Regions from separate parts of the Senegalia massiliensis genome, predicted to be linked through region 1. Evidence: riboswitches for the same ligand, from Rfam matches in the RefSeq annotation. Region 1 holds a riboswitch; each other region holds the start of a gene.
The links. Region 1 has a riboswitch for cobalamin ahead of D3Z33_RS06480 (cobyrinate a,c-diamide synthase). Riboswitches for the same ligand answer to the same signal wherever they lie in the genome.
Positions count from the first base shown of each region.

Region 2: linked by a shared signal. The riboswitch ahead of D3Z33_RS14490 (CGGC domain-containing protein) and the one ahead of D3Z33_RS06480 (cobyrinate a,c-diamide synthase) in region 1 are both predicted to bind cobalamin.
Region 3: linked by a shared signal. The riboswitch ahead of D3Z33_RS01550 (YitT family protein) and the one ahead of D3Z33_RS06480 (cobyrinate a,c-diamide synthase) in region 1 are both predicted to bind cobalamin.

Region 1 is NZ_QXXA01000006.1:134,138-145,515, forward strand. Features, by position in the region: gene cbiT (precorrin-6Y C5,15-methyltransferase (decarboxylating) subunit CbiT) at 1-383, opposite strand, end outside; gene cbiE (precorrin-6y C5,15-methyltransferase (decarboxylating) subunit CbiE) at 376-996, opposite strand; gene cbiD (cobalt-precorrin-5B (C(1))-methyltransferase CbiD) at 989-2,104, opposite strand; gene D3Z33_RS06460 (precorrin-8X methylmutase) at 2,113-2,730, opposite strand; gene D3Z33_RS06465 (hypothetical protein) at 2,743-3,609, opposite strand; gene D3Z33_RS06470 (AIR synthase related protein) at 3,596-4,348, opposite strand; gene D3Z33_RS06475 (ECF transporter S component) at 4,353-4,865, opposite strand; gene D3Z33_RS06480 (cobyrinate a,c-diamide synthase) at 4,852-6,213, opposite strand; cobalamin riboswitch at 6,322-6,498, opposite strand; gene D3Z33_RS06485 (hypothetical protein) at 6,572-7,051, opposite strand; gene D3Z33_RS06490 (histidine phosphatase family protein) at 7,326-7,907, opposite strand; gene cobS (adenosylcobinamide-GDP ribazoletransferase) at 7,908-8,633, opposite strand; gene cobU (bifunctional adenosylcobinamide kinase/adenosylcobinamide-phosphate guanylyltransferase) at 8,633-9,196, opposite strand; gene D3Z33_RS06505 (pyridoxal phosphate-dependent aminotransferase) at 9,189-10,241, opposite strand; gene cbiB (adenosylcobinamide-phosphate synthase CbiB) at 10,246-11,205, opposite strand; gene D3Z33_RS06515 (cobyric acid synthase) at 11,209-11,378, opposite strand, start outside.
Region 2 is NZ_QXXA01000018.1:26,572-37,949, reverse strand. Features, by position in the region: gene pckA (phosphoenolpyruvate carboxykinase (ATP)) at 1-627, opposite strand, end outside; gene D3Z33_RS14520 (PIN/TRAM domain-containing protein) at 800-1,909, opposite strand; gene D3Z33_RS14515 (CarD family transcriptional regulator) at 2,056-2,532, opposite strand; gene radA (DNA repair protein RadA) at 2,671-4,056, opposite strand; gene D3Z33_RS14505 (ABC transporter ATP-binding protein) at 4,123-4,884, opposite strand; gene D3Z33_RS14500 (FecCD family ABC transporter permease) at 4,884-5,966, opposite strand; gene D3Z33_RS14495 (ABC transporter substrate-binding protein) at 5,970-7,001, opposite strand; gene D3Z33_RS14490 (CGGC domain-containing protein) at 7,018-7,338, opposite strand; cobalamin riboswitch at 7,609-7,792, opposite strand; gene D3Z33_RS14485 (NADPH-dependent oxidoreductase) at 7,917-8,675, shown strand; gene D3Z33_RS14480 (amidase family protein) at 8,698-10,182, opposite strand; gene D3Z33_RS14475 (hypothetical protein) at 10,222-11,160, opposite strand; gene D3Z33_RS14470 (DUF4349 domain-containing protein) at 11,295-11,378, opposite strand, start outside.
Region 3 is NZ_QXXA01000003.1:47,978-59,355, forward strand. Features, by position in the region: gene D3Z33_RS01510 (SHOCT domain-containing protein) at 1-122, opposite strand, end outside; gene D3Z33_RS01515 (MFS transporter) at 318-1,595, opposite strand; gene D3Z33_RS01520 (helix-turn-helix domain-containing protein) at 1,942-3,252, shown strand; gene D3Z33_RS16615 (FMN-binding protein) at 3,311-4,252, opposite strand; gene msrA (peptide-methionine (S)-S-oxide reductase MsrA) at 4,437-4,910, shown strand; gene wrbA (NAD(P)H:quinone oxidoreductase) at 4,949-5,563, opposite strand; gene D3Z33_RS01540 (sensor histidine kinase) at 5,649-7,019, opposite strand; gene D3Z33_RS01545 (response regulator transcription factor) at 7,026-7,700, opposite strand; gene D3Z33_RS01550 (YitT family protein) at 7,945-8,793, opposite strand; cobalamin riboswitch at 9,166-9,350, opposite strand; gene D3Z33_RS01555 (anaerobic ribonucleoside-triphosphate reductase activating protein) at 9,421-10,101, opposite strand; gene D3Z33_RS01560 (ribonucleoside triphosphate reductase) at 10,107-11,378, opposite strand, start outside.

The DNA of each region.
Region 1 (11,378 bases):
TTTAATTTTTCATATGACCAATTTATTATTGTCTCCATATTTCCAGATGAACCACCAATGAAAACCCTATCTATATCACCTATATCTTTTAACGCCTCTGGTGCAACACCTTCAATAATTTCTAAATTATCTATATTAAAATGACTTTTATTTTTAGCTATAAGATCTACTGCTTCCTTCTTTTTTTCTATTGCATAAACTTTACCATTTTCTACAATAGATGCTATTTCTATAGAGATACCTCCAGTTCCTGCTCCTATATCTATTACTTTTAAATCCTTTTCTAATTGTAATTTACCTATAGTTATAGCTCTAATTTCAGATTTTGTCATAGGTACTTTTCCTCTTATAAAATCATCATCTTCTATACTAAATCTACTCATCTTGTAATATCACCACCACATTTAAATCACTATTTTTTATTTTTATTATATCCTCAGGACTTCCACTATGAATCTTTTCATTTGGATATGATAAATTCTCTCCTATATAAATAGTTCGTCCTTCTATCCCATTATCCAAAAGTTCCTTTGCTATTTTTTGAGGAGTCCAGATTTTATCTGTAAGTATTGCTACCTTTTTATTTGTTGCTACTATTTCTAAAATGTCACTTTCTCTACCATGTAATGATAAAAAATGTGCATCTTCCCAAGATTCATTTATCCTAGAAAACATATATTGAACTGAACTAATTCCTGGGATTATGTCCATTTCTACATTTTTTAAATTTTTCTTGATATATGACTTTAAACTAAAAAATCCTGTGTCTCCTGAAACTACGACTGCTATTTTTTTGTTTAGATTTTCTTTTATATAATCTATCATTTTAGAAAGTCCTTGTGATATATCAAAAATTTCTTTTTTAGAGATATCAATATTTTCTAAATTTCTTTTAGCACCTATTATTATATTTGATTCGGCTATTTTCTTTTTAGCAATAGGTAATATATAATCTTTATGACCTGGCCCAAGTCCTATTATATATAATTTATTCATTTTTATATTCCTCCAACATATCTTTTCCTATAGGACACATTCCCAATAATCCATACTTTTTAGAAAATATTACTGTGCCAATTTTTATACTGTCATATACTCTGTCTCTACATTTCTCAGTTATTTTTTGTACTAATATTTTAAACAAATCATCTCTTTTATTTTCATCAATATATTCTATAGCCTTATCTGTTGTAATACTATTTAGTATATTATTTATATCATCTTGTAATCCACCTAAAGCTGCATAGTTACTAGCTAATATCTCCATTCTTGCATCTGCTACTTTACTATGTGTATGGAATATTCCACCTGATACTTTTATCATTTTGCCAATATGACCTACAAAAAGTATTTCTTCTATGTCATATTCTACAGCTTTATCTAGCATAAAACCTATGAAATTACTTGTCTTTATGAGAGAGTAATTTTTTAAATTTAACTCTTCTACAAAATCTCTACCATAATTTCCTGGTGAAAATATTACTTTTTTTATGCCTTTATTTTTAAGTACTGATAGCTCAAGTGCTATGGAATCCTTAAATGCTTCCTCACTCATAGGCTCAACTATGCCGCTAGTTCCAAGTACTGATATACCTCCTAATATACCAAGCTTTGGGTTAAAAGTTTTTTTGGCTATATCTACACCTTCTGGTATAGATATAGTGATCTTTACTCCAAGCCCTTCAGGTAATTCTTCTCTTACGGCTTCAATTATAGTTTTTCTAGGAACAGGATTTATTGCATATTCACCTATGTCTACAGCAAGTCCCTCTCTTGTTACCTTCCCTACTCCTATTCCACCTGTTAAAATTACTTCTTCGCCTTCTATTAATTCAGCTTCTGCATAAATCTTTATTCCATTTGTAGAATCAGGATCATCTCCACTATCCTTTACAATAGCACATTTGACTTTATCTTTTTTTATAATAATATCTTCTACATCTAAAATTAAATCCCAACCTTTAGGAGTTTTTATCTTTACATTTTCTATTTCGCATCCTGTAAATAGCATTCTAGTTGCTGCCTTAGCTGCCGCTGTAGCAGATGATCCTGTGGTATATCCATATCTTAATTTTTTACCACCTTTAACTACATATCTATCCATATTATCACCTATATCATATATAAAAGTGCATTTACTATAGCTGCAGCTACTGTACTTCCACCTTTTCTACCATTGGTAACTATATATGGCACTCCTAAATCTTTGATTATTTCTTTTGATTCAGCAGCCCCTACAAATCCTACAGGTACTCCTATTATCAAATCAGGTTTAGGCATTCCTTTTTCTATCTTCTCTTTTAAAGTGAAAAGTGCTGTAGGAGCATTTCCTATTGCAAAAATCTTTATATTTTTATTGTTCATTGCCTTTTCTATAGCTACCATTGAACGTGTGATTTCTCTTTTTTTAGCTTCTATTACTACATCCTCATCATGAACAAAATTACATACTTGTCCGCCAAGTTCACCTAGTACTCTTTTGTTTATACCTGATAAAACCATTCCAGTATCAGCATAAATATCACATCCATTTTTAAGTGCTTTTATCCCACTTTCTATGGCATCTTCATGAATTTCTAATATATCAGCATATTCAAAGTCAGCAGTAGTATGTATTACTCTCTTTACTACTTTACCTTCTTTTTCATCAAACTTTTTATCACCTAATTCTTCTGTAATTATTTCAAAACTATTTTTTTCTATAGTTTTTGGCTCTTTTACGTAATTCATTTTTTCACTCCTCTAAAATAGGCTTGGACCACCTTTTATTATGTTATATTCTTGTACTCTTTCATATTTATTAAAATTTATTATATTTTTAATTTCATATAAAAACTTTTCTTTATCAAAACATTCTTTATCATATAATATTCCTGTTACAGTACCACTATGTGAAGTGTTTATACCATATGCATTATATTTAACAGCTAAATTATATATATTTTCTAAATCCTCTTTAAATAAATATTTTTGATTTATGAAAGCACTCAATGTAGACCCTTTGGCTAATTTATGCATATCATTTTCTTTTAGTCCTTTTTCAACTAAACTTAAAGATTTTCTATATTCTAACTCATGTTTTATCTTTTCATAGTATAAATTTAATTTGTTAAATTTAACAGTATCAATAGTACCTTTCCCCTCAATACAAAGTACTTTTAAATCTAATTTATTCTCATATAATTTTTTATATCTGCCTTTTAAATAATCATATAATGTAAGTTTTTGAAATATAGTACTATCTGTAGGTTCTATTTCTATAGCTATATTAGCTATTTGTTCATTATCTATTTCTTCGTTTAAATACCTGCTTGTTGCAAGTATAGTAGCAGCTAAGTCAGCTGTACTACTTGCCATTCCTTTTCCTATTGGAATATTTGAATCTATATCTAAAGCAATGTTTTTATATTCATTTTGATTATATCCAAAATATTTAAGAGACTTTTTTATAGCATTATATGCTTTAGGATATAATATTTCATTTGATATACCCTCTTTAATTGTAACTACTGAAAATAAATCTATAGGATATGAAATGAGCAAGTTTTTACCATCAATATATCCCTGAAATAACTCTCCACAACTTGCTGGACATTTAGCTCTTATCATAGAATTTTCCAACCTTAAAAACAGGTTTATCTATATCGTTTTTCAATGTTTCATAGTCCTTATGGTCAATGCTTACTATAATACAAGTTGAAGTTCCTGCTGATTTATATAAATCTATATCGACACTTTCATCTATAGAGTAATCTAAGTCATTAGTCTTAGCCATTTCTTCTATTTCTTTTAATATTCCTTGTGATCCTACAGGTAATATCTCATGAATATAATCTTTTTGTTTTAAATCAATTATATTTTTTATTGAAATTATCTCTCCATTGTCTTCTAATATTTCATTTCCAACTTTAGGAATTCCAACAACTGCTATTAATGAATTCTTTGGAGTATAAGGCATTTTGAAGTTTCTCTTATCTACTAAACCTATGGCAGTCAATCCTATACCCGTTTGAACTGTAGGAAAATTTTCTTCTGTACTTCCTGTAACTAGTATATCTTCATCTAAGTTTAATTCTCTTAAAAGATTTTTTATTCCATTTAATATAATGTTTCCTGTAGGGTTCATTTCTACTGATAATGTATTTATTATAGAAATAGGTTTTGCTCCTATTGAAAATAATTCTGATAATACTACATGAAGTGTTAAATACCCTAAAGTTTCAGGATATGTTTTTACGATATCCTTTTCTTTATTTCCTATACCTCCAGCAGAATCACATGAAATTATTAATTTGTCATTTTCATTTATATCTATAAAAGTCAAATCTCTAAATTGTGTGGAATTCATAAAACTATCTCTCTTTCTTTTTTATAATTTCAAAAAGTGTAGAAGCTGCTATTATATTTAACATAGATGCTAATGTTAAAGGTATTACTATTGCCATGAATAAAGCCATACCTGAAAACGGCAATGCTAAAATGCTCGCCAATATTCCTGCTATAAAAGCTGAAATAGGTCCATTTAATATTATAGCTACTACATTTGATAATATCTTAAATCCTTTTATGTACACTTTTCCAAATACAAATGCTGTAAATGCCATAAGTGCCATAACTTCTAAATGCATAGGTAAGGAAAGAGGAAAGCCACTAGTCATAGCAGTTAAAAGGTGACCTAAGCCTGCAACCACAGCGCCATATACTGGTCCTAAAAAAATTGATGCAAAAAATCCTGGCATGCTATCAAGTGCAATGGTTGTTCCAGGATATTTAATCATAGCTCCTATAAAAGATAATGCTATAAGTACTCCTGAATAAGTTAATTTTGTTGTAGTAATTTTCTCATAAGTTTTAGTATTTGTCATAATTCTCCCCCTTAAAATTTTCAATATAATCTAATAAATAATATAAAAATTCTATATTACTATAAAAATGAATATGAGGATATCCTGCAAGAGTATTTTGTTTCTTTATCCCACATTTCCATCTTTTATATACTTTGCCTTCTCTTTTTTTAGATATATTATATAAGAAATCTATTTCATCATTTTTATTAATCATAGAGCGATGAAATTCATGAGCATTTATATTTATACCTTTGAAGTCTATTTCAATATATCCAAAGCGTTGAAGTTTTTCTGTCATATGACTATCTGTATCAATAAATCCTACCATTTCACTTTTATTATTATCTAAATCATAAATTGAATTTGTAAGATACATAAGTCCCCCACACTCAGCGTAACAAGGAAGTCCTTTTTCTAATATTTCTTTTAAGTCTTCTCTAAATGATTTGTTTGTTTCTAATTCATTACTAAAAACTTCTGGAAATCCTCCACCTATATATAAAGCATCTACATCTGGTAATTTTTCATCTTTAATTGGACTTATAGGAATAAGAGTTATGCCTAGTTGCTCTAATAAATCTAAATTATCTTTATAATAAAAATTAAAAGCTTTATCCTTAAATACTCCTATCTTCAAATCATATTTTTTTGTTATACCTATATAGTTTTGTGTTTTTATAACTTCCAGTTTTGATATTTCTAATAACTTATCTAAGTCTATAGTTTCTTCTATGGTTTTAGATAATTTTTCACTTTTTTCTTCTAGTTCATCTACTTCTTCAGCTGGTATTAATCCTAAATGTCTACTTTTTAATGATATATCTAAATTTTTAGGTAAATATCCAAGACACGGAATATTATTTTCTTTTTCTACTATTGTACGAAGTAAATCATAGTGCATTTTACTTGATACATTATTTATAATAACTCCAGCGATGTTAATATCTTTGTCAAAATTTTTATATCCTGATATTAAAGCTGCTAAACTAAGTGACATTCCTCTTCCATCCACTACAAGTATTATAGGTAATTTAAGTATTTTTGCTATATGACTAGAACTTGCATTGTCTTTTTCTATTCCAAAACCATCATATAACCCCATTACTCCTTCAATTATAGATATATCCTTGTCTTTTGAATTTTTATTAAATAGATTTGTAACTAATTCTTTATTTAGTAAATAACTATCTAAATTATATGAAGCATTCCCTGTTACAAATTCATGAAATTTTGGATCAATATAATCAGGTCCAACCTTAAAGGGAGCAACTGTAATACCTCTATTTGTAAGTGCCTTCATTATTCCAAGACTTAGAGTAGTTTTTCCTACTCCACTATTTGTACCAGCTATCATTATACCTTTCAATTCATCACCTCTTTTTATGCAAAATAAAAAATCCTACTTCGAAGTAGGATTAGATTTACAGCTATAAATATATTATTTACAAGCTAGCAATCCCTTCCCTCCGAAGGCATACTTTTAAAAAATCAGGTAGGTCTCCTGGCTTGCCATCATCCTACTTTCTCTCCTTCCCATTCTAATGAATAGTGGATTTGAGATTTCGTTATGGTTACAGTAGCGGGGGCTGCAGAGGTTTCTCACCTCTTTCCCTATTAATCATAAACATGAACCCAATTTTAATATTCGATTTTTATTGTTAAATATATATTATCATTTGTAGATATAGATGTAAATATTATTTTTTATTCTCTTATGATTTTTATTAAAACTTCTTTATCTTCACATCACCTTCATAGTTAATATTTATTTTTATTTTAGCTTTAGCTTTATTTCCTACCATTTTTATTTGACTTTTACCAGATTCTAATTTAAGTTCTTTATTATCTGCTATATCCTTTTCATAAATTTCTACTATATCCTTATCTGGTGTAACTAATACTATTTTAAAATCACCTTCTGTCACTTCTATATCATAATCTAGTATTACTTTCCCATTAGCTTGTGATTCAATTTTCCATAACGTTTTTACTCCAGAAAAGCTACTGAATTTTAATGACTTATTATTACCCATATTATTTTCTACGCTTTTTATGAATAATGCACTATCCTCACCTGAAGCTATTTCATGGTTATCATTGTATACTTCACCTTTCTTTTCACTTAAATATGAACATCCCATTAATGCAAATGATAAAAATATAGTTAAAATAAATATCAGTAATGTTTTTATTGATTTCTTCATCACAAACCTCCACTTAATCTTATTTATAAGATCTAACGAATTCATATAAATCCCCTTATATCAATTGAATTTAAAATATGTATAACAAAAACTAATAAATATTCAACATATAAAATATTCTATAAAAGTTTTTAAATCCCTTCTTTTATTATATTAAATTGAAAGAATCTCTCTAATAATTAATCAAAACAAAAAAACAAGTAAAAAAGTAATTACTTTTTTACTTGTTTTTTCATCTAATATTATATTCCTTAACCTATTAATAGGTTTTTTACTAATAATTAATTAAATTCTTTAGAACTCCATAATCATCTATATAGTCTATTTCAACTAATGCTCCTTCTGAAACTTTAAAATGCCATCTATCATCTATATCTAAATCAAGTAATAATGCTATAATGGTTTGAATAACTCCACCATGAGTAACTAGCAAATATTTTCCATCTTTTTTCTTTAGAATATTTAAAAATTCTTCTACTCTTGTGTATAAATCCCTTAATGATTCTCCTTCTGGTATAGCATAATTAATATAATCAACTATCCAATTTCTCCATTCATTTGGATATAGTTTTTCTACTTGTTTATAATTTTTATTTTCAAATATACCGAAATTTAATTCATTTATATTTTCTACTATGTCTAATTTAGTATCTATTTTTTCACTTATACTCTTAGCAATTATCTTACATCTTGTCATAGGGCTTGTATAAATACAATCCACATCATAATCAAAGTTATTTACTATCTTATCAAATTGATCTCTTCCTCTATCTGTATATTTAGATTCAGTTTGTCCTATATATACTTTTTTACTATTTGCAATGGTCTCAGGATGTCTTAAAAGTATTAGTTTCATTTAAATCCAACTCCTTAATATATAAATAGAAAATAAAAATATAATTTGTGTTATTTCAATTATAAACCCTATGGTATCTCCTGTCATCCCACCTATTTTTTTTGTTATATATCTTGTTAAATATAATGATACTAATATACAAATAACAATAGGTAGAATTGCATTAACTCCAAACAATACTACAGTTATTATACCTAAAAACACAAGTGCCAAACTAGATTCTTTTTTATTTATATTATCCATAAATATCTTACCCATACCACTTTCTCTAGCATAATCACTAATTGAAGCTGAAAATATTGCAAGTGTTCTACTTAAAATAGGTACTAATAATATATACTTTAAATCTATATAAGAAGTTAAAGTGATATTTGATATTAGTAATATTATTATCCCAATTACACCAAATGCTCCTATCCTACTATCTTTCATTATTTCTAACATTTTCTCTTTATCTCTATTTGAAAAAATTCCATCTATTGTATCAGAAAAACCATCCAAATGAATGGCTCCTGTTATCCAAATATATATAATCCATATGATTAAAGATAATACTGGTCTATGAATAAATTTTTCTAAAAATGTAAATATAAAAAGTATAATACCTATTATCAAACCTATTATAGGTAAATATTTTATTCCTTTTTTATATTTTTCTTCTGTATATTCTACATATGGTACAGGAATCCTTGTGAAAAATGATAATAAAAGTATAAAACCTTCCATCATTTTTCTCCTTTAATTTCTATAGGTATACCAGACACTGTAAGGTACACTTTATTTGCTCTTTTTGCAATATATTGATTTACCCTACCTGCAATATCCCTAAATATACTACCTAATTTATATGAAGGTACAATTCCCATGCCTAATTCATTTGTTACAAGTACTACATTTTTATCTTTTAATGCATCTAAAAGTATATATATTTCATTAAATATCTGATTTTCTAAAGTATCTATTTCTTCTTCAGAAATATCATCAAAATCTATATTTTTTTCTAATATTAAATTTGAAATCATTATTGTAATACAATCTAATATAATAGTATCTGCATATTTAAATTTATCGTCGTCTAATATAATATTAAAGTTTTTATACATTTCTATTGTATGCCAAGATTCTGGTCTTTGTTTTCTATGTTTTTTAATTCTAGATTTCATACCTTCATCAAAAGGTATCGAAGTTGCAATATATACTACATTTTTCCCATTCTTTTTTACTATTTTTTCAGCAAAACTACTTTTTCCACTTCTAGCTCCACCTGTTACTAAAGTTAAATCACCCATTTAATTCACCTGCTTCATCTAATGATTTTAGTGCATCTAATATGAATATATTTTCTTCTCTTCTTTTTATGGCAATTCTAAAATAGGTATTATCTAAACCTACAAAGTCTTCACATGTTCTAATATAAATATCTTTTTCTAATAATAAATATTGAAGAGTAGATGCTTCAATATTTTTTAATCTACATAAAAAGAAATTTGTGTAAGTTTTATATACATTCAAATATGATATCCTTTTTAATCCTGAATATAAAAAGTCTCTTTCCTCATATAACCAAGTTAAACTTTTATAATAATATAGATCATCATCAATTATATCTTTAACTACATTTAATGCTAAACTATTTACAGCCCAAGGCTCAATATTATCTTTCATTTTCTTTATAATATCTTTATGTGAAATGCCAAATCCTAGTCTAAGTCCAGGTATAGCATAAAATTTTGTAAGAGACCTTAATATAAAGATATTATATTTATCTATAAATTCTATAGTGGTTTTTTCTTCTAAAAAATCTACAAAAGATTCATCTATAAATAAAAATATATTTCTTTCATCTAATATCTCTAATAACTTTTTTAGAAAGTCATTATTGTAGAAATTCCCTGTAGGATTGTTTGGATTACACAACACAAGACAATCTATATTTTTTTCATCTAAATGGATTTTTAGCTTTTCTAAATCTATATTAAAATTATCTTTGTCTGTTTTAAAATACTCTATATTACTTCCACTAAGACTAAATGCCCTTTCATATTCATTAAAAGTAGGTTGGACTATAGATATATTTTTGAATTTTATACAACGTGAAAAAACGTATATAAGCTGTATTGCACCATTTCCAAGTATTACATTTTCACTACTAATTCCTAATTTTTTCGAAATTGCTTCTCTTTGTCTCTTTCCATCTACTTCTGGATATTTATCTATATTATCTAAAGAGCTTCTTAAACTTTCTATTACTCTTTCAGATGGACCTAATGGATTAATATTTATACTAAAATCTATTATATTTCCATCTCCATAATATCCACCATGTTTATTCATATATCTACCCTCCAATTACAAATACTATAACAATGAAAAATAAGGAAAATAATATTTCACTTATATACATAATATTTATAGTTCTATTTATATCTTCAATTTCTAATGTTCTATTTTTATCTCCTATAGTTGGCTTATATATTTTTTCACCGAAATAAATATTCTCCCCACCTATTTGAATATTTAATAACCCTGCTACTGCAGATTCAGGAAATCCTGCATTTGGACTCTTATGATTAAATCTATCTCTTATAAATATTTTAAAGCCATTTTTTATATCATATTTTAATAAACCAACTAAAATCATAAAAAAACTTCCTATTCTTGCTGGTATAAAATTTACTACATCATCTAATTTAGCTGAGAAGTACCCAATATCTTTATATTTTTTATTAGTGTAACCTACCATTGAATCAAGTGTATTTATTGATTTATATAAAAATACAAATTGTACAGGCATTTCTACTAAAAATCCTATAAATATATAAAACAAAGGTGCTAATACTCCATCAATAGTATTCTCTGCTATAGTTTCTACTGTAGCACGTGTTATTTCATCTTCAGATAAATTTTCTGTATCACGTCCAACTAAATATGATATTAATATTCTTGCTTTTTTTATATCACCTTTTTTTAATACTTTATAAATTTTAATTCCTTCATCTCGTAAACATTTTGCTGCAAGGGATGTGTAAAGCAAATAAATAGTTATTACAATATTAAAAACCGGGTGAATCTTATTAGCTATAAAAAGTATAATACTAATAATTATAAAAACTATCATTAATACTAATATTAAAAGTAAAAATCCTCCTATTTTTAAATCCATTTTTGATTTTCTGATTTTATTTTCAATATATGATATTAACTTACCTATATAAACAATAGGATGTGGTATAAAATATGGGTCCCCAAATAAAAAATCTAATATAAGAGCTAAAAAAATTATATACATTTCTATCATTTTTTACAATCCCATTATTTCTTTTATTTTATCCATATCTAAATTTGTTCTAGTTAAATCTGCTAATTTGTTATACTCACCTTGTTTTATTTCTTCAAAGCTAGTTTTATCTTTATCTTTTTCTAATCCTTTTTTTTCTAATATTTCTTCTATTATATTTATTCTAAAATTAT
Region 2 (11,378 bases), on a different contig from region 1:
CATAGGAAGTACATTTTTAAATGGTAATAAATAATTCATCACAGTAAACATAGATTTTTTTATTTCTCCACTATATTTTGTTCCACCAATTAAAACCACTCTTTTTTCGAAACTAATAACTATAAAGGCTTCAGAATTTAAATTATAGTGTTCAGGCTCTATTTTTAAATTTGGAACAGCTATAACAGTAAAATCATTTTTGAAATCGTTATCCTTGTCCATATTTTCTATAAACATTTGCTTGGCAAATAGATTTTGACTTGAAAGTTCATTTATAACCCTTAGAGGCATTCTATATTTTTGATCAGAACCTACAAAACCTTCAAATACATATAATTCTTTATTTTCTATATAATCTATAACTGTTTTTGATAGCTTATCAAAATCTTCTTTTGAAATAGCTTTATTTTGAGAGTTCCAATTTATATTATTTTTAACTAAGTCTTCTTTTACAATGAATCTATCGTGAGGAGACCTCCCTGTATATTTTCCAGTATTTATACTTAAAGCTCCGTTAGAAGCTAACATAGCATTTTCCTTTTCTATTGCTATATTTATTAATTCATCCTCACTCAAATTAAATTTTACATTTCTAGATTCTAAAATATTTTCTATATTGCCATTAATGTTATACAAAATATTTACCCCCTTGGATATTTGTTTTAAAAATTATTATTGTGTTATATATTATAGCATAATAATAACATTAGTATAACATATATAGTATAAAAAAATATATTATTTTTGTCATATTTATTTTTGATTACAAATAAAAAAACTCTGAAATAAATTCAGAGTTTTATCCTGCTTGTTCAATCATATATTTAGGTTTCGCAAATATCATTCTACCAGCAGCAGTTTGAAGTACACTAGTAACCATAACATCCAATGTTTCTCCAATATGCTTTCTACCGCCATCTACTACTATCATAGTCCCATCATCAAGATATGCAATACCTTGACCTGATTCCTTACCATCTTTTATAACTTGAACAATCATCTCTTCACCAGGTAATACTACAGGTTTAACAGCATTTGCAAGTTCATTGATGTTTAATACTTCTACTCCATGAAATTCTGCCACTTTATTTAAATTGTAATCATTTGTAACTACCATACCATTTAAAAATTGTCCTAACTTTAATAACTTACTATCTACTTCAGATATATCTTCAAAATCTTTATCATGAATTATAACTTCTATGTCTATTTCCTTTTGTATTCTGTTTAAAATATCAAGTCCTCTTCTACCTCTATTTCTTTTTAAGGAATCAGATGAGTCTGCTATATGCTGTAATTCTTCTAATACAAACTCTGGTATAACAAGGGGGCCTTCCATAAATTTCGTTTCACATATATCAGCAATTCTACCATCTATTATCACTGATGTATCCAACACTTTTGGTTTTACTCTTGATTTAGGATAATCTTTTTTTACAATTTCCTCTTTTGGTGCAGATTTCTTAAATAGATTTGTAAGTACTGCAAAATCTTCTCTTTTCTTTGTAGTAACATTAATACCCAGATATCCAAATAATAAATATAATACCACAGCTGCTGGCACTGTTATATAAGGTATATCCAAATTAAATATAGGTTGTGATATTAAATAAGCAATTATCAAACCTACTATAAGTCCAACAGCACCTAATATAATATCCGTTGCTGGAATCCTTTGCAATTCACTTTCTACACTAGATCCTATAGAGTTACCTAAATTTATGATTTTTGGTGATAATATAAATACTATAATTCCAACTAAAGCACTAATAACAATATAACTTACTAATAAAAAAACGTCTCTTTCAATGAAATCTAAAACGCCCAAATTTTCTACTGTCAATGCAAGCCCAAATCCCAAAAGAAATCCAGTTAAAGTCAAAATTATTCTCAAAACTTTATTTACCAAGCATTTCACCTCCTATAAATTAATTATGTCCAAAAAAACAATATATATAACTTATTTACCACGATTATATTAAATCAAGCAAAACCAATATAATTTTTACAAATTTTTAACAATATCTAATTAAAAATAAAGCGTCTAAATAGACGCTATTTTACTATATCTTCTATTAATTCATCTGCTTGAATTTCATCTATTTCTTTTGCTAAAACTATTTCACTTACTAACATTTGTTTTGCATTATTTAACATTTTTCTTTCTCCTGTAGAAAGACCTTTTTCTCTATCTCTAATTAAAAGATTTCTAACTACACTTGCTATTTCAAAAATATCTCCACTTTTGATTTTATCCATATTAGCTCTAAATCTTCTATTCCAATTTTGTGGCATTTTTGTTTTATCATCACCTAGTACAGCTAAAACTTGTTCTAGTTCTTCTAAGCTTATAACTTCTCTAATCCCTATATCTTCTATGTTATCCATAGGAACCATTACCTTCATTTCTCCCATGGGCATTTTCATAATAAAATATTTTTTCTTTTCACCTAATATTTCTTTTTCTTCTATACCTTCTATGATTCCAGCACCATGCATAGGGTAAACAATTTTATCTCCAATATCAAACATATAAAACCCTCCCACATTATAAACATACTCATAAAGACAGTATACAATATTATAGCTTTCTTGTCAAATTTAACATTTTACCACATAACTCAAACGTTTGTCAACTGAATGTAACAATATTTGATAAAATTCTACAATTTACTTGTTTTTAAAGAATATATGATTTATAACTTCTCGTAAAGTCTTTAACCTTATAACTTTTATATTTTTAAACTTCATATTATCTTTTAAGGAGTCGGCTGCAACATATACTTTTTTAAACCCCATTCTCTCTATTTCATTTATTCTTGACTCAATAGAAGGCACTTTTTTAAGCTCTCCTGTTAATCCTACATCACCAATAAACACAGTATTACTTGGTATCCCTTTATTTTTTATGGAAGAAACTATACTCATTATAATAGCAAGATTAACAGAGGTTTCAGTTAATTTAAGTCCTCCTGTAGTCTTTATAACTACATTCTTGTCATATAGAGAACTTCCTCCTCTTTGCTCAAGTATTGATATAAGTGTATTTAGTTGGTCTTTTCTTAGGCATTCCCCTATCCTAGATGGATATGGAGTAAATGATGCTGATACTAAGGATTCTATTTCTACAATAATAGATCTTGATCCTTCTTTTATAACAGATATAGCAGAACCTGCAATTACTTCATCCTCTTCTCTACGTGTCATAAAATACTCTGACGGATTTTCTATAGGAACCATACCATCTTCCTCCATAGAAAATATCCCAAGTTCTCCTGTCCTACCAAATCTATTCTTTTTAGGAGTAAGTATTCTAAGTTCTTCTTCGTTATCTCCTTCTAAGAAAAGAACTGTATCCACTAAGTGTTCTAATGTTCTAAGCCCAGCCATTTCATTGTTTTTAGTCATATGACCTATCATAATAATAGCCCTTGGTCTGTTTTTATTTTTAGCTACATTTACAGCAGCATTTGCACATTCCATAGTTTGAACTGGAGAACCGGGTTTTGAATTATGTTCTTCAAGTGAAAATGTTTGTATACTATCCATTATAACTATATCAGGATCAACTTCTTCAATAGATGTAAGTACATTATCCATACTGGTATCAGACAAAAGCCAGATATTATCCATTTTATCCTTTAAGATTCTATTTGCTCTATTTTTTATTTGACTTTCACTTTCTTCACCTGAAGCATAAAGTACTTTATATCCTTTATTTGATAAATCGCCAGATACTTCAAGTAACAATGTGGATTTACCAGCACCTGGTTTTGCTGTTAATATAATCACAGAATCTTTTACTATTCCACCACCTAAAACTCTATTGAACTCATTCATACTTGTAACTATTCTATCGCTATCTTTTGAATCTACTTCCATTAATCTCTTTGCTTTCTTCAATTGTCTTTTATTATTTGAACTTATAATATTTGTTTTATCTATAATTATCTCTTTAAATGTATTCCATTCATTACATGTAGGACATCTTCCCATCCACTTTGCAGTTTCATATCCACATTCATCACATACAAATTTAGTTTTTGTCTTTGCCAATACTATCACCTCACATATCAATTATATCAAAAAAACAATAACAAAACATATGTTTTGTTATTGTTTTTATAAGGGATTATATATTATATTTACTTTACCATTTTCTGATTCAACTATTTTACAATCAACGTCATAAATATTTTTAATTGTTTCTCTTGTTAACACTTCTTTAGGAGTTCCATATTCAATTACCCTTCCCTCTTTTAAAGCATATATTTTATCACAAAATAATGAAGCTATGTTTAAGTCATGAATAGCTGATACCACTGTTATATTTAATTTCTTTACTATATCCATTAATTGCAGTTGATATTTTATATCTAAATGATTAGTTGGCTCATCTAATACTAAGCATTTGGCTTTTTGGGCAAGTGCTCTTGCAAGTATTACCCTTTGCTTTTCACCTCCAGATAGAGTTGAAAAATTTCTTTTTGAATAATTAGTCATACCTACTTGTTCTAAACATTCATATGCTATTTTAAGATCTTCACTATTGTCCTTTTCAAAAATTTTTTTATGTGGTGATCTTCCAAACAAAACCATATCAAGTACAGTAAAATCAAATTGAGTATCATTATATTGTGAAACTACAGATATAAGCTTAGCAGTTTCTTTTACATGATAGTTATTTAGATTTTTATTTTGTATAAATATAGTACCACTATTAGGTTTTAATACTCTATAAATACATTTTAAAAATGTACTTTTCCCACTTCCATTAGGACCTATTATTCCAACAAATTCTTTGTTTTTAACATTTATATCTATAGATTTTAATATTTGATTATTCCCTAACAAAACATCTATATCTTTAGTTTTTAAATTCATTAATTTTTCCCTCCAAAACCATAGGTTCTACTAACTATAAGATATACAAAGCTTGGAGCTCCGATTAATGATATTATTATCCCTACTGGTACTTCACTACCTTGGATTATTAATCTTGATATAACATCTGACCATATCAGAAGAATAGAACCTATCAAAGCTGACATTAAAAGGATTTTTTTATGATCTGTTCCAAAAATTAATCTTGCTATATGAGGAACTATTAATCCTACAAACCCTATTATACCTGCATTAAACACTAAAAAACCTATAATAATTGAAGTTATTAATAAATAAAATTGCCTATATCTTTGTAAATCAGTACCTAAGGTAATAGATACTTCATCTCCTAATAACATTAGATTTAAAGTTCTATATTGTGTTATAAAAAATATAGTAGAAATAACTACTACAGGAATTGCAATTTTTAAGTTATCCCAATTTGCTCCACTAAAGCTACCCATAAGCCAAAAAGCTACAGTTCTCATACCCTCTCTGTTTTCAGAAGTATATATTATAAAACTTGAAAATGAAGAACATAATGTACTAATAGCCATACCTGCTAATAAAAGTTTTGTAGAAGTTGGTCTTCCCCCTAAATTTGCTAAAGCAACTACCATAATTGAAACTATAAAAGCCATTATAAAAGCACTTATACCAACATAGTTAGAACCTAATGTAGTTCCAATGCCAAGCATTATAGCAAGAGTAGCACCAAGTGAAGCTCCTGATGAAATTCCTAATATATATGGATCAGCTAACGGATTTTTTACAACTGCTTGCATAATAACTCCAGAAACCGAAAGACCCATTCCAACAATTATGGCTAAAATTATCCTTGGTAATCTTACTAACCAAACAATATCAATAATTGCCCTTGATAAATTATCAATAGAACCTATATTAAATATTTTATGTAATATTATTCTATATATATCTTTCACTGAAATATCTATTGAACCAAATGTTATTGAGTAAAAAAAAGAAAATAATAAAAATAAAACTAGAATAATAGAAACACCTATATAAGTAGGTGTTTCTATTAAACATTTTTTATTCTTAAGGTTATTTGAATCTTCCATTATCTATTCACCTTTCATATCTGGATAAATCCCTTCAATTATAGTATTTATTCCATCCATAGTTCTAATACCACTTGCATAAACTTCACTTAATACAATAGGGTTTACTCTATCATTTTTAACCGCAGAAATACTTCCAAGAGCAGGATTATCCATTATGCTATTAACTGCTTCTTCTCTATCTATTGAATCACCATAATATACTGTAAAAATAACATCAGGGTTTAAATTTATCAAATCTTCCATCCCTATATTTTTTTTAGCAACTAAATCTGCTCCTACTTGAGTTGCTATATCTCCACCTATACTATCTTCTCCATATATTCTATATTGTCCTTCTTTTCCTACTTCTAAAATAACTGTTTTTACTTTTTCTTTACTCTTTACGCTTTCTTTAGCTTTTTCAATTTGTTCTTTCATTTCTTTTACAATCTTATTAGCTTTATCTTCTACATTAAATATTTTTCCCATATTAATTATATCTTGATACTCATTTTCTAAAGTGTTAGGTGATTTAACACCGCTATTCTGCTGGATATAAGTATTGATGTCTCTTTCATGCCAAAAAGAAACATCGCCATAAACCTTCTCTGCAAATAAAGAATACCAACTAGTAATAAAATCAGGTTCCAATGCTAATATCTCTTCTTTTGTTGGAAGTTGCTTATAATATTTTATTTTATCAAATGATTCCTTAAATTCTTCTTTAACTGGATCATCTAAATATGAAGCTGCTACTATTTTATCTCCTTGATCTAAAGCTAAAAGTGTTTCTATTGCACTTTGGTATATTGCAACTACCCTTTGAGGAGCTTCATTAAACGTTATTTCCACTGGCTCCTTAGCCCAATTATAAGTAGTAACAGTTACAGGATAATGAGAACTTTCATTGCTTTTATTGGATTCATTTTTTTCTACAACTGTTGATTCAGTATTTGACTCTTTTGAATCACTATTATCATTCCTACATCCTACTAAATTCACTAAAAAAATTATCAATATAAAAATACTTAGTTTTTTAATTATTCTTTTCATTTATTTCACCTTTCTATTAATGAGTTCCCTCAATTACTTTTATTCCTTTAGATTTAAATATATTTACTATTTCTTCCTTCTTCTCTGCTTTACACTTTACTATACATACACCTATATGTACTTTAAATATATTATTTTTTACAAATCTATCTGCTAATTCATTTACCCAATCTTTTGACTCACTAGAACATATTTGACATGTAAAAAAAGATGATAGATTTATTTCTTCATTTTTATAGCTTTTAAAATATTTTTCTTTATTATTAAAAGCTTTAAAACATCCCATTGTTGTGCAAATTCCATTTACCTTTTCACATATTCCAATTGCTATATTCATTAAATTCACTCCTAACATATGAATAGATTACTCTATATAGGATAGTTCTACTAAACACTTATAATTGACAATATAGATCTTCTATTAATCCTATAACTTATAACGAATTTATTCTAAATTACTAATATTATAAGGTATTATATAGTAGTAATTGTAATCTAAACATAAAAAAATCAGCATATATTTGCTGACTTATTACTAATAAAAAAACCTTTCTAGACATAGAAAGGATATTATCAAATAACACCTCCTCATCCTCGTGAGTAATAAACAGCGCTTACACTATTGGCAGGTCTCCTGACTTAAGAATAACAAATCTTATACCTTCCCATGTTCATCATAGTGGTATTCATAAGATTCTATCTATTACAGTGGCGGGACCGTGTCGGTATTTCACCGAACTTCCCTTTTAAACAATTTAACATTAAATTGTACCAATATAGCTATATTCAATTTGTTTATAATATATCATTATTAGTTAAAGTTGTCAATTCTGTCGTCAAAAATAAAGTTTGATAATTAAAATTAGTGGTAAAAAATATATTAGATATCTATTATATTTGAAAGGATGAGATTTATTGAATAAAACTATCGAAAGTCAATTAAATCACCGTACAATTAGGAAATTCAAAAATAAAAAAGTAGATGAAAATACTTTAAACACATTATTTAAAGTAGCAAATCGTACTGCTTCTAGTATAGCTATGCAATCTTATAGCATAATTCGTATAACTGATGATAAAACAAAAGACAAGATAAGTAAAATATGTAACCAAGACTATATAAAAAATTTTCCAGAGCTAGTTATATTTATAGTTGATGTATATAGAAATGCTAGAATATCAGAAGAACTAGGGGAAAATTTACCTCATAAAAAAGATATGGATAGATTTTTTCAAGGATTTACAGATGGTGCAATAGCTGCTCAAAATATGATTACAGCTATTGAATCATTAGATATGGGTACTGTTTATCTAGGAAGTATTTTAAATGACCCTCAAGCTATCATAGATCTATTAGAACTTCCAAGACTTACATTTCCTATAGTAGGAGTTGGCTTTGGTTATCCAGATCAATATCCTATGTTAAAACCTAGAATGGATATATCTCTTAAAGTATTTGAAAACAGGTATAAAAAACAAGAAAATTATCTAGAATCTATAAAGGAATACGATAAAGAAATGAAGGAATACTATGATTTAAGAAATGAAACAAAATCTCTTGATGAATTTAGTAAACAAGTAGTTGAAATTCTTAAAATGGAAAACGAAAAAAGAAGTAAACTTTTAAATGTAGTTAAAAATCAAGGGTTTAATTTAAGAATTGAAGATAAATAAAAAATGTTGTTTAGGAAATTTCCTAAACAATATTTTTATTTATAACAGGACTTTTCCTATTTTTAGTTGATTGTTCAAGACCATATGCAATTTCAAATAATACAGATTCATTCCATTCTCTAGTTAAAAATTCTATACCTACCGGAATACCAATCGGTGCTGTTTCCGTTTGATTTGTAAATCCAGCAGGTAATACGCAAGAAGGAAATCCAGTTATAGCTCCTAATACTCCATTTCTATCTACTTGAGATTCACCTACTTTTACAACTGGTCTTTTTTGATGAGGATATAAAATTGCATCTAATTTATATTTTGCCATAAGTTCCATTACTAAATTTTGTAGTTCAATCCTATTAACTATTCTTTTATTATATTCAGGCATACTTCTATCAATAGTTTCTGCAAATTTAATATTTTTTTCTATTCCCTTATGATATTTCTTAGATTTTATTATATCATTAAGTGAATTAACTTTGGATCTTGATCCCAACTCTTTTAAATATTCATTTAAGTCTTCTTTTAATTCATAAAGATGTACACTTGTTTGTTCTATTAACTTATCAGCATCTATATTCTCATAAATATTTACTACCTCAGCACCATTGTCTTCCATAACTTTTAAATTACTATATATTATGTCATTTACTTGTTTATGTATTTCTTCATTACCAAAAAAACTTTTTAATACTCCAATTCTTTTCCCATTCAATCCTTCTGTGTTTAAGTACTTTGTATAAGTTTTAGGGATATTTCCTATAGACCATGCTGTCATTGGATCCTTAACATCATATCCAACAATTGCATCTAATACCTTTGCCGTATCTTCTACAGTACGCATAATTGGTCCAGCTGTATCTTGAGTCAATGAATAAGGTATAATTCCACTCCTACTTACTAACCCAACAGTTGGTCTAAATCCTACTAAATTACATGCTGAAGCAGGAGACCTTACAGAATTTACTGTATCTGTTCCTATCCCTATTAAACCAAAATTCATAGCTACTGCTGCACCAGTTCCACCACTAGAGCCCCCAGGTGTTCTAGTTAAATCATAAGGATTTAAAGTTTGTCCAAGTATGGAACTTACTGTTTCACCCCATATTGCAAATTCATGTAAATTAACTTTTGCTATTATTATAGCACCTGCATCTTTTAGCTTTTTAGTAATAAAAGCATTCTTTTCAGATTTTACTTCTTTTAAGCTAATAGAACCTGCTGTAGTTTCAGTACCTTCTAAATTAATATTATCTTTTAACAATACAGGTATTCCATGCAAAGGTCCTGTTAATCCTGATTTTTTAAATTTTTCATCTAATTCATCTGCTATTTTAAATGCATTTTTATTTATCATAATTACAGAATTAATCATAGGGCCTATTTTGTCACATTTTTCAATTCTATCTATGTACTTTTTTATAAGTTCTTTACAAGTCAAGCTACCATTTTTAAATTCAGTATGAATTGAGTCTATAGTTGCTTCTTCTAAACAAAACTTTTCTTTTTTCATCCTTATCTCCTTTATATAAAAATATGTTGTAAAGTAATATTAAATATTATTCAAAATATTTTTTACTTCTAATTCTAATTCATTTAAGTTATTTTCTAATTTATTAATATTTTGATTTAAATCTGAAATTATAACCTCTATTTCTCTCATAGCTGCATTAACATTGTTTAATGAATCTTTTATTTTTGACTGCACAAACCAATCAGACAATATACCATCAAAGAAAAAATCTGCAAAAGATACAAAAGAAGATAAATTAACCTGAATACTTGTAAATTCATTTACATCTGATAATTCTTTTTTAAATTTTTTAAGGTCAAATTGAGCAGTTTTTGCTATATTATTTGCTTCATTTATGGCTGAATGTTTAGCCATATTAGAAATTAGACCACCACCAAGTATATCCCAAGTACCCCAGTTCCTTGCACTATTAAGTTTTTCTTCTACAAGATCTAAAGAACTTAATGCATCTTTACCAGCATTTATAGCTTCTCTTAATTCTTTCATATCTACTTTAAGTTGATCTATATTTAAAATTTTATTTTTTAATTCATTCCCTAAATTTCCACCTTCTCTAATTAATAATTCTTCCTTTTCTTTTATTAAATCCTCATATCTTTTATCAACTTTTTCATAGTTTATCAATAATTGGTTAGTATCATCTAGCTGGGTTTCCAACTCATTAATCTGTTTAATACAATCTTCATATCTAAGTTTTGCTATAATATATTCTTCTTTTTCTTTATCAAGTTTTTCTTCTTTCTTTCCTGTTAATGATAGAAATATTGAACTTAAACTTAAATCTTCAAGTTTTTCAAAGTCTTTTCTTTCTTTTTCTAATATTTTCTTTAATTCTTTTTGTTGAATTTTCTTTGTTTCAAGTTCTTCCTCTATTGTTTTTTTCAATGATTTGAGCTTTTTATTTTCTCTTAATTTTTCTTTAATTACCAGTATTTCTTGATTTATTTCTGTAAGCATATAATATCTCCCCTAAACTTTAAAATTCTAATAACAATAATTCTTTATTCAACTTAAGTTTTTTATAGTTATAGTATATCAGAAAAGGGCTATAAAATAATTATCTTATAGCCTTTAACTTAGATTTCATTTATTTATTTTTTCTTTCTTTTCTTTATAAATATTACACCTAGTAATACTAAAACACCTAAAATTAATATATAAGGTAAGGCATATAC
Region 3 (11,378 bases), on a different contig from region 1:
AAAACTATTACTACTATAACTATTATAATTAGTTTAATAATATCATAAATAATAAACCAACTACTTAATCTTGATCCAAGATTCATCATATCATGAAATCCAGTATCCATAAATCCATCCATTTTATTCCCCACCTCAATCCTTTAATATTTCACCTCTACATATAATATAGTATTTAAATTTAGATGAAATATGAGTTTTATTTTTGGCTTCTTCTTTCTATTAACTTAACTATATCATTTCTCGTATTTTCAAGCATTATTATTTTTACATCCTTTTCTAATCTCTTTTAACCCTTACCCAAAATTCAAAGTAATTTAAAAATCTTTTAAATTTTTATTTTTACTCATTATTAAAGATGCTATAATAATTATACTACCAGATATTATAGGTATAATATAAGGTTTAACTGAATCTAATAATAATCCAGAAATTATAACACCTAATGGCGCTATACCTCCAGCCAATGTATTCATAGTCCCCATAACTCTTCCCATCATTTTGTCTGGAGTCATCCTTTGCATAGCAACTGATATTGGAATATTTACTAATATCATAAATATTGAAAAAGTCATCATCACTATTATAAAATATATAAAATGTATTTGATTGTTTAGATACTTCAATCCACCAATTGTAGGAACACCTATAAATATGAGCATTAATCCCATCATAGCAGTTCCAATTACTAATATTTTAAATTTTTTTTCTCTTTCTGGAAGATTTCCTACGATAATAGAAGTTACCAAAACTCCTAAAGAAAATGACCCTTCAATAACTCCAAATTGTGTAGAAGACATTTTAAGTGTATCATTAATTATAAACGGCATAATTACTGCTAAAGTAGAGTTTATTAATAAATTAAAAAGCAAAGCAAATTTCATAAGAGAATATATGGGCTTAATATCTCTTATAAATTGCACCCCTTCATTTATTTGTTTAAATAAAGATTTTATTCCTTCTGAAATCTCTGTATCTTCACTTTCTTCATCTTGTTCATTATTGTCTCTTATATTATATTTAAAATTAATAAAAAATTCAGAAATTGCTGAACATATAAAAGAAAAACCATTGATTATTAAAAATAACTTTAAAGATACTAATCCATATGCTAAACCTCCTAATATCGGTCCCATAATAGCTGATAAAGATGTAGAAGCTTGAGTATAAGAATTTATTTTAACCAATTTCTTATCTGATACTAAATTAGGTATTGCTGCACCTATAGTTACATCAAAAAAAGTATTAACTACTGATAATAAAAAAGTAGTAGTATAAATGAACACTAACTTCAAACCATATATAGATGATATAGCAACTAAACCAAGTACAATAATACCACTTAAAATATCTAAACTAACAACTATTTTCTTCCTATCTCTTTTATCTGCTATAGAACCAGCTATGGGACTTAAAATTATTCTAGGTACCATGCTTAATAAAATACTAAGAGCAAATGAAGTACCTGACCCAGTTGTTCTTAAAATATATAAAGAAATTGCAAAAGTGTATATATGTGTACCTAACAGAGATACTACTTTCCCTGTTAGGTATAAAATAATATTAATTTGCTCTTTTGAATTTTTATTTTTCATTATATCAACTCCTATCAATACTTTTATTTTAAATTTTACTAATATATTCTTAACATCTCTAATATTATGTCTTTATTATCTTTTGGGCTATATTTGTAATCATTATTCATTACATAAATTTTCATTTTATAACCTCCTACAATAGAATAGAATTAAATTATATTTAACTTATTTTTTCGATAAATATTTATAAAGTTTAATATAGTTTAACTTATAGTTTTATTATATGCTTTATTATATATTTTGTCAACAATTTAGTTTAATTTACTTAAACTTTTTTCATTTCCACTTGAAAGTTAAATATATTTATACTATACTATAACTAAACTGTATTATGGAGGAAAATATGACTACTGGAGAAAAGATTAAATCCTTAAGAAAAGAATTAAAACTCACACAGTCTGAACTTGCTGGTAAGGAAATGACTAAAAGTATGTTAAGTCAAATAGAAAATAATAATGCAATGCCATCAATGAAAAATTTAAAATATCTTGCTAATAAATTAGGTAAACCAATTTCATATTTTTTAGATGAGAATACTTTAAACGAAAACATCCCAATAGAAGAAATTAAAACTAAAATAAAAATAGCTGATGAATATATGAGAAACAGAGAAAATAAAAAAGTTATAGAAGTATTAGATGATATTTTAAATAATTATGATATAAATAAAAATAGTAAATTATATGCAGATATTTTATATAAAAACGGAGCAAGTCAAGTTAATTTAATGAATTTTGAAGTATCAGATAAATATTTAAAAAAAGCAGTGGAAATATATAACCAACATAATTTATATTCTTATGCTGCTAAAGCTTATATGGAATTTTTTGGACGTTATTGGAACGAACAAAACTATAATAAATGTTTAAATATATTAACTGAAGCTTATGAATTATATATGAATTCCACTACAGAGGACATTACTTTTCATTTAGAATATTTATCTAATAAATCTTTAATATTATCTTCTATGGGTAGGATAAATGAATCTTTTAAACCTATTGATGATGCAATAAATTTATCCAAAGAAACTAATGTCTATTATAATACAGGTGAATTATATAGACTAAAAGGTAATTTAAATAGAGTTATGGAAAATTATGAAAATGTATTACATTATTTTAAAAAAGCAAAATTATTTGCTCAATTTACTGATAATGAATTAGATTTAGCTATATTAGAACTTAACTTTAGTGTCTATTATACAGATATCAATGAACCTATGAAAGCCTTAGAATATTTAAAAAGAGCTAGAGAAATGTTTAAAAATACTCCTCACTATCCTAAACATCTATTTCATAATCAATTAGCAATTGTATATTATATGTTAGAAGACTATCAAAAAGCTTATGATGAAATTAATAAAAGTACTTTCCCAGAATTACTCTTTCATAAAGTAGACTATGTAAATATGTGGTTGGGAAAAGTTTATAAAGGCATGATATTATATAAACTTGGTGATAAAAACCAGGCAATTGAATCAATTAATAAAGGAATAGAAATGATGAGTAAAGTGGGAAATTCTAAATATTTATCTTTTGCATACAAAGAATTAAGTAATATATATTCTGAAATTGACGATTATAAAAATGCATTTAAATCTTTAAAGAAATCAGAACAAATACTAAAAAGCTTAAATGGAAATCCTTTCTAAAATAAAAAAATCTCTTAGGTAATTACCTAAGAGATTTTTTATTTATATTCTTAAATTATTATTTTGCACTTTCTAATGCTTTTTCAGCTAGTTCAAAGAAAGATTTAACTTTAATTGATACTCCTGATATTGCATCAGTTGCTCCTTCATCATTTGAATACTCTATAGCTGTTGGATCTTGCTTTTCTATTAAGTATGCTTCAACTTTATCTGCTTGCTCAACCCATGATGCTTGTGCTCCACCATTTTCAACCATTCCATATTCACCATCTGCTGATACTTGATCTTTTGTCTTTTCATTTCCATCATCATCTTTAGGTGCATCTTTACTTACAGCATCCCAATCAGCTGCAACTATATATCCATTTATTACTGTAAGGTTAGCTGTAGCTTTCCAACCACTTTCTTCGCTAAAATCTTCTTCTTCAGCTGTATAATTTCCATCTTTATATTGACCTTCACCAACTGGATCACTCTTTAAAGCTTTTTCTGCAAGGTCAAAGAAAGACTTAACTTTAATTGATACTCCTGATATTGCATCAGTTGCTCCTTCATCATTTGAATACTCTATAGCTGTTGGATCTTGTTTTTCTATTAAGTACGCTTCAGCTTTCTCAGCTTGTTCTGCCCATGGTGCTTGTGCTCCACCATGCTCTACCATTCCATATTCACCTGATTCTGATCTAGTTACTTTGTCAGTACCACCATCTTTATGTGCTCCATTCCACTCAGCTTCTACTATTTTTCCATCTTCAACTTTTATTGTAGTAACATATTTCCAGCCACTTTCCTCAGAAAAACTATCTTCTTGAGCAAAGTAAACACCATCTTCATAACTTGCATCACCTGATGAAGTTTCTTCATCTGTTGTTTCTTCTTGCTCTTGTTCTGTACCTGTTGAAGTTTCTTCTTCCTCTTTATCGTCACTTCCACATCCAGCTAATAAACTAGCAGATACTAATAAAGCAAGACCTAGTGATAAAAATTTCTTTTTAGACATTTTATAAATCCCCCTCAATGATTTGTTTTGTTTATTATTTCACTTTTTATTATAGTCTATAGACAATTTGTTGTCAATACCCTAGTATTGTTATATATTTAATAGGTTTATTTTTTTTTTGAAATATATTAATTATTGATATTAATATTCTTAAAGGGTATCATAAAATATAGGAGGCGATTTAATGAAAAAAATTGTTTTAGCTGGAGGTTGTTTTTGGGGTGTTGAAGAATATATTAGTAGAATAAACGGAGTAACTGATACTGAGGTTGGATATGCAAATGGTAACCGTAAATATCCTACTTATGAACAAGTATGTACAGGTACTACTGGCCATGCAGAAGCTGTTAAAGTAGAGTATGATGAGAATAATTTACCTTTATACACTCTTTTAAAAAAGTTTTTTAGTATCATTGATCCAACAATTGAAAATAGACAAGGTCCTGATAGAGGTACTCAATATAGAACTGGAATTTATTATATAGATGAAAATGAAAAAGATACTATTTTAAAAGTAGTTCAAGAAGAACAAAAAAAATACCATAAAAAAATTGTAACAGAAATAGAACCTCTAAATTCATTTTATGAAGCTGAAGAATATCATCAAGATTATTTGAAAAAAAATCCTAATGGTTATTGTCATATAGATTTAAGCTAAAATATGGCTTGTACTTAAGTACAAGCCATATTTTAAATTTATTGTTTTAATTTTTTTGTTATTTCAGCTATATGTCTACCTTGAAACTTAGCCCCTTCTAAATCTACATCTGTAGGTGATAATCCACCATCTCCTCCTGCTATAGTAGATGCTCCATAAGGAGTTCCTCCAGATATTTTATCTACTTGGGATAAACCTTCAAAAGTATAAGGAAGTCCACTAATAAGCATTCCATGATGCAATAAAACTGTATGAAAACTAAGTATAGTAGATTCTTGACCTCCATGTTGAGTTGCTGTAGAAGTAAATACTCCACCAACTTTTCCTACTAATGCTCCTTTTGACCAAAGACTAACTGTGCTATCTAAATATGCTTTCATTTGTGCACTCATATTACCATATCTTGTAGGAGTTCCAAAAATTATAGCATCAGCTTCTTCTAAATCTTCTAAGGTTGCTTCATCATATTCAGTAGACATTTGTTTTACACTATCCTTACAACCCATTTTTTCTAATATATCATCAGAAAGTGTCTCTCTAACCTTTACTATCTTTACTTCAGAGCCATCAATTTCTTTTGCACCTTCTGCTACTGCTTCAGCCATTTGCTTTACGTGACCATACATAGAATGAAATACAACTAATATTTTCATATGTCTTCCTCCTTCATACTAAATAATACCCTAATAAATTATACTTTAATCATATGAATAAATTAACTGTATCTAATCATTGTTTTTATTTAGGTAGTGCAATTATAAATTCTGTCCATTCCTCTTTTTCACTTTCTACTTTTACATACCCATCATGAGCTTCTATAATTTCTTTTACTATAGAAAGACCAAGACCTGTGCCACCTCTATCTCTATTTCTTGATAAATCTGTTCTATATAACCTTTCAAATACATGAGCCATATCTTTTTTATCTATTCCTTCACCTGTATTTTTAATTTTAAATATACCATACTTATCATCATTATCTAAATATATATTAACTTTTCCATTTTTTGGAGTGAATTTTACAGCATTAGAAAATAAATTGATTAATACTTGTTTTATTTTATTATTATCTGCTAATACATAAACATCTTCTTTTAAATTACTTTCTAATTTAATATGCTTCTTTGTAAAACTAATTTCAAAACCATCCATTATTTCTTCTATCATAGAATTCAAATCTATTTTACTTAATTCTAATTTCATTTTATGTTCTCTTATATTATTTAATAATTTAAGTTGTTCTACTAACAATATAAGTCTATCTATTTCCTTTTGAAATATATTAATTCTTTCTTTATCAAGCTCCCATATACCATCACTTATAGCTTCCATATGACTTTTTAATATTGATAATGGAGTTCTAAGCTCATGAGAAATATCAGATGTAAGTCTTTTTCTAAGCTTATTTTCAGTTTTTAAGGATTCCTTTAAATAATTTATTGAAGCTGTTAATTGATTTAACTCTTCTATTTTACTTCTAGATTCTACAGATATATCTAAATTACCATGACTTAATTCATTAGTTGTATTTTTAACATCAATTATAGGTTTAGATATAAATTTTGAAAAATATACTCCCAGTGAAATTGCCACAATTATCGAAATTATTGCTGAATAAAGTATAGATTTATTTATTTCCTTTATAAATTCTATTTCTCTATTTCCTACAACTAAAGAATCTGAGTAACCTATTTCTATTTCACCTATCTTTTTATCATTTTCTTTTAAATCTATCTTTTTTACTACATAGTTATCTCCACTATCACTATCCATACCCATCATATCCATCATATGTTCATGCATATTTGAATTATTTCTTGTTATGGATAAAATAACATCCCCCTGATTATTTTTAACTAATATATCAAATCCCTTTGCAACTGGAGAAAATTTTATATTTTGAATTTCAGATTTATCCCAGTTATTTTCCCTATAACTATTTTTTATTAAATCTACAACATCATCTACTCTATTCTGCTTTTGGCTTGTTAAATATTCATCAAATTTACTTGAAAGAGTAATATTTGATATTATAGCAATTGTTATAACTGCTATAAGCGATGCTACTATCATAAGTATCGTTATTCTACCTCTTAGATGATTTAACATGTTTTATCACTCCAAAAATTTATATCCAACCCCATATACTGTTTTTATATATTTATTGCTTTTATCTTCTATTTTGTGTCTTAGATTTTTAACGTGTGCATCTATTGTTCTATCATAGCCTTCATAATCATAACCAAATACTTTTACGATTAATTCATCTCTTGTAAATACTTTTTGTGTGTTTTCCACAAACAATTTAAGTAAATCAAACTCAGTTTTGGTTAAATCTATAATATCATTTGACTTAGTAACTTCTCGACTCTCAAAATTAATATTTAAGTCCCCAATAGTTAAAATATCATTTTTTACATCATTTTTTTCTATTCTCCTAAATATTGCTCTTATTCTAGCTAAAAGTTCCTTTGGACTAAATGGCTTTACTATATAATCATCTGCACCTATATCTAGGCCATTTATTCTATCTTGCTCCATAGATTTTGCTGTAAGCATTATTGTAGGAACTTGTGACTTTTCTCTGATTTTTTGTAATATTTCTTCACCTTTTATATCTGGTAACATTAAATCTAAAATTAAAAAATCTATATTTTCATTTTCATATATATTAAATGTTTGTTTTCCATTATACGCAGTATATACATTATAACCTTCTTTTTCTAAATAGGCTTTTATAACTTCTACTATTTCCTTTTGATCATCTACTACTAAAAAGTTTTTTTTCATATTAACACCTCTATCCAAAGTAATTGTACAATAAATTTACTGAATTTAAAAGAAAAAAATATTGGACAAACATATAGTCGTCCAATATAGTCATAAAATATAAAGTTAAATTAATAATTATATATAGGATATAGCTACTAAAAACTTATAATTGACAATTTAGTCCATCATTTATCCCTATAATTTATAAAGACTTTATACTAAATTACTATTATTATAAGGTGATTTTAGTAGGTTATATTATCTAATCATTAAAATTAAATCCTTCTCCTAAAACTTCATGAACAAAACCTACTGTAATAAAAGCATCTGGATCTATGTCTTTAACATAACCTTTTATTTTTATATATTCCTTTCTATTTACAACAGTATTTATTATTATTTTATTTCTTCTTGAATATCCTCCATCTGCTGAGTATAATGTTGTACCTCTTTTAATATTCTCAATAATATATTTATTTATTTCTTTATTTTTATTGCTAATTATCATTATATTCATTTTCTTATTAAATCCGGCTATTACATTATCTATAACGTAAGCATTTGCTATAACTCCTAACAATGCATATAAGCCTAGCTTAGGTCCAAAAGTTAATCCAGCAAATATTGTTATAACAAAGTCAGCTAAAAGTAATGCCTTCCCTATGTCTAAATGTAAAAATTTGTTTATTATTTTAGCTACCACATCAGTTCCTCCTGTAGATGAGTTCTGATAAAATATTATCCCCATACCAATTCCTTGGATAATAATACCATAAATAAGATTAATTAATAAATCATCAATTATAGCTCCATTTATAGGTATAATTATCTCTAATATATATATTGCTCCAGATAATAAAAAACTAGAATATATCGTATAACCTCCAAATTCTTTTCCTATGATTAGAAAACCAAGGGTAAATAAAATTATATTCGCTAATGTCATAACAATCCCTATGGGAATGATTGGAAATACTTTGTTTATTACCATAGCAAGACCGGTAACTCCACCTACAGCAAGATTAGCTGGAATTAGAAAAAAGTACAAACCAATTGCCATAATCAAAATACCAGTATTAATTAAAATAAATTTTTTTATATTAAATTTCATATTTTTTACTCCATAAATTATTTTCTTTTAATGTTTTAGTTAATATTTTACTAATAAATTTAGGTCCTTGTATCATTTTCTTTGTATGATAAAAGGCTGTTTTGCCTGTAATCCCTTGAACTATTACTCTAGTATTCTTGTCTATTCATATACCCATATTAACTCCTACCTTTCTATTTGGTGAATTTCATAATTATATCAATACTTAAATATTTCTTTTATAATACTCTTCTAATAACGAATATATCAAACTAATTTTCCTTAAAAACTTTAAAAAATAAAAAACCTTTCTAAAGAATAGAAAGGGATTATCAAATATAGCAGAATTAAACTGCCATTTAAATAACACCTCCCCATCCTCGTGAGTAATAATCAGCGTTGCTACTGTTGGCAGGTCTCCTGACTTAGGAATTACAAGCAATACACCTTCCCGTGTTTTCACACAGTGGTTTTAGTAAAACTCTATCCATTACAGTGGCGGGACCGTGTTGGTATTTCACCAAACTTCCCTTTTAAACAATTTCATTACAAATTGTACCAATAGTCTTAATATTAAATTTTAAGTAAAATATATCATCTTTATTTTTCATTGTCAATAAAAAATAAATAATATTTATCTTATTTCTTCTAACGTATTATACAAACATCAAATGAATTTTCTATAATACATTTAATTTCTTGTAGTTTCTCTAGTTTATAAGAATGATATTTATTTATTCCACCTAAAATTGTATCTCCATCTCTAAAGTTTTGTAAAATATATTTTTGAGAGCCATTTAAATGTTTAGCTATATCCAATATGTTATATTCACTTATCAACTCTTTACATACAGTAGTTCTAAATTCATAATCTATATTTGAGTTTTTTATTACCTTTATACTTTTTTTTATTTTATTTATATCAACTAAAGAATTAGTAACTTTATTATATTCACTAAATGAAGTCTTAATATCCATAGCTATATAATCTATAAGATTATCTTGAACTAATCTGTTAAGCATATCCGGATTTGTTCCATTTGTATCTAACTTAACATAAAAATTTTTATTTTTAATTTTACTAATTAATGTATACAACTCATTATATAATGTAGGCTCTCCACCTGTTATAGTAACTGCTTCTATATATTTTTTCCTGTTTTCTAAAAAAGTTAGTATATATGTTTCATCAATACTTTCCTTACTATTTAAAATATGTGAATTATGACAATATGGACATCTAAAATTACAACCTTTTATAAATAAAACTGTAGATATCTTATTAGGATAATCAATAAATGAACTTTTTTCCATTTCACATATATCCATAATTACTATATTACCCTTTCATTTTCTAGGCTATGTTGAGTATCAAACTCTAGCCTATCATTATATTCTTGCTTCTTACCTTTATTCCATGATTGAACTGGACGATGAAAGCCTACTACTCTAGTCCAAACTTCAGTATCTTCACCACATTGAGGACATTTGAATTGTTCACCTTTTATATACCCATGTTTTTCACAAATACTATATGTAGGGGTAATTGTTAGATATGGTATTCTGCTATTAGCAAATCCTCTCTTTAATAGCTGTTTAACAGTTTCTATATTATCTATTTCTTCTCCTATAAATCCATGTAGTACCGTACCACCAGTATATTTAGTTTGTAAATCTTCTTGGAGTTCTAATGCTTCAAATATGTCTTTTGTATGACCCACTGGTAATTGAGTGGAGTTAGTATAATATGGCTCTTCTTCTCCTTGAGTAATTATATTTGGAAACATCCTTTTATCCATCCTTGCAAATCTATAAGCAGCACCTTCTGCTGGAGATGCTTCTAAATTCCATAGACTGCCTGTTTCTTCCTGGAATATTTGTATAACTCTATTCATAAAATCCATTATTTCAACAGAAAATTCCATACCTTCTTTAGAAGTGATATCCTTACCTAATAAATTCATACAAGCTTCATTCATTCCATTTAATCCAATAGTACTAAAATGATTCTTAAAATACTCTCCTTCTCCATCTTTAATTCCTTGTAAATAGTATCTAGAATATGGATATAGTCCTACATCCATATATTTTTCAAGAACTATTCTCTTAGCTTCACAAATTTCCTTCGCTGTCTCCATCAATTCTCTAACTTTCTTTTTAAATTCCTCTCTTGTTTTTGACTTATATCCAATTCTTGGCATGTTTAATGTTACAACATTAATAGATCCTGTCATTGGATTTGCTCCAAATAAACCTCCACCTCTTTTCCTAAGCTCTCTATTATCTAACCTCAAACGACAGCACATGCTCCTAACATCTTCTGGATTCATATCGCTATTTACAAAGTTAGCAAAGTAAGGTGTACCAAACTTTCTTGTCATTTCCATTATACTATTTGATACTTCGGAGTTCCATGGAAAATCACTAGTAATATTTATTGTAGGAATCGGAAAACTAAAGCTTCTTTCTGCTCCATCTCCCTCCATCATTACCTCACAATACGCTTTGTTAAATATATCCATTTCCTTTTGAAATTCTCCGTATGTTTTATCCTTTAATTTTCCACCTATTATTACTTGTGTATTTTTAAGCATAGGATGAGGAGT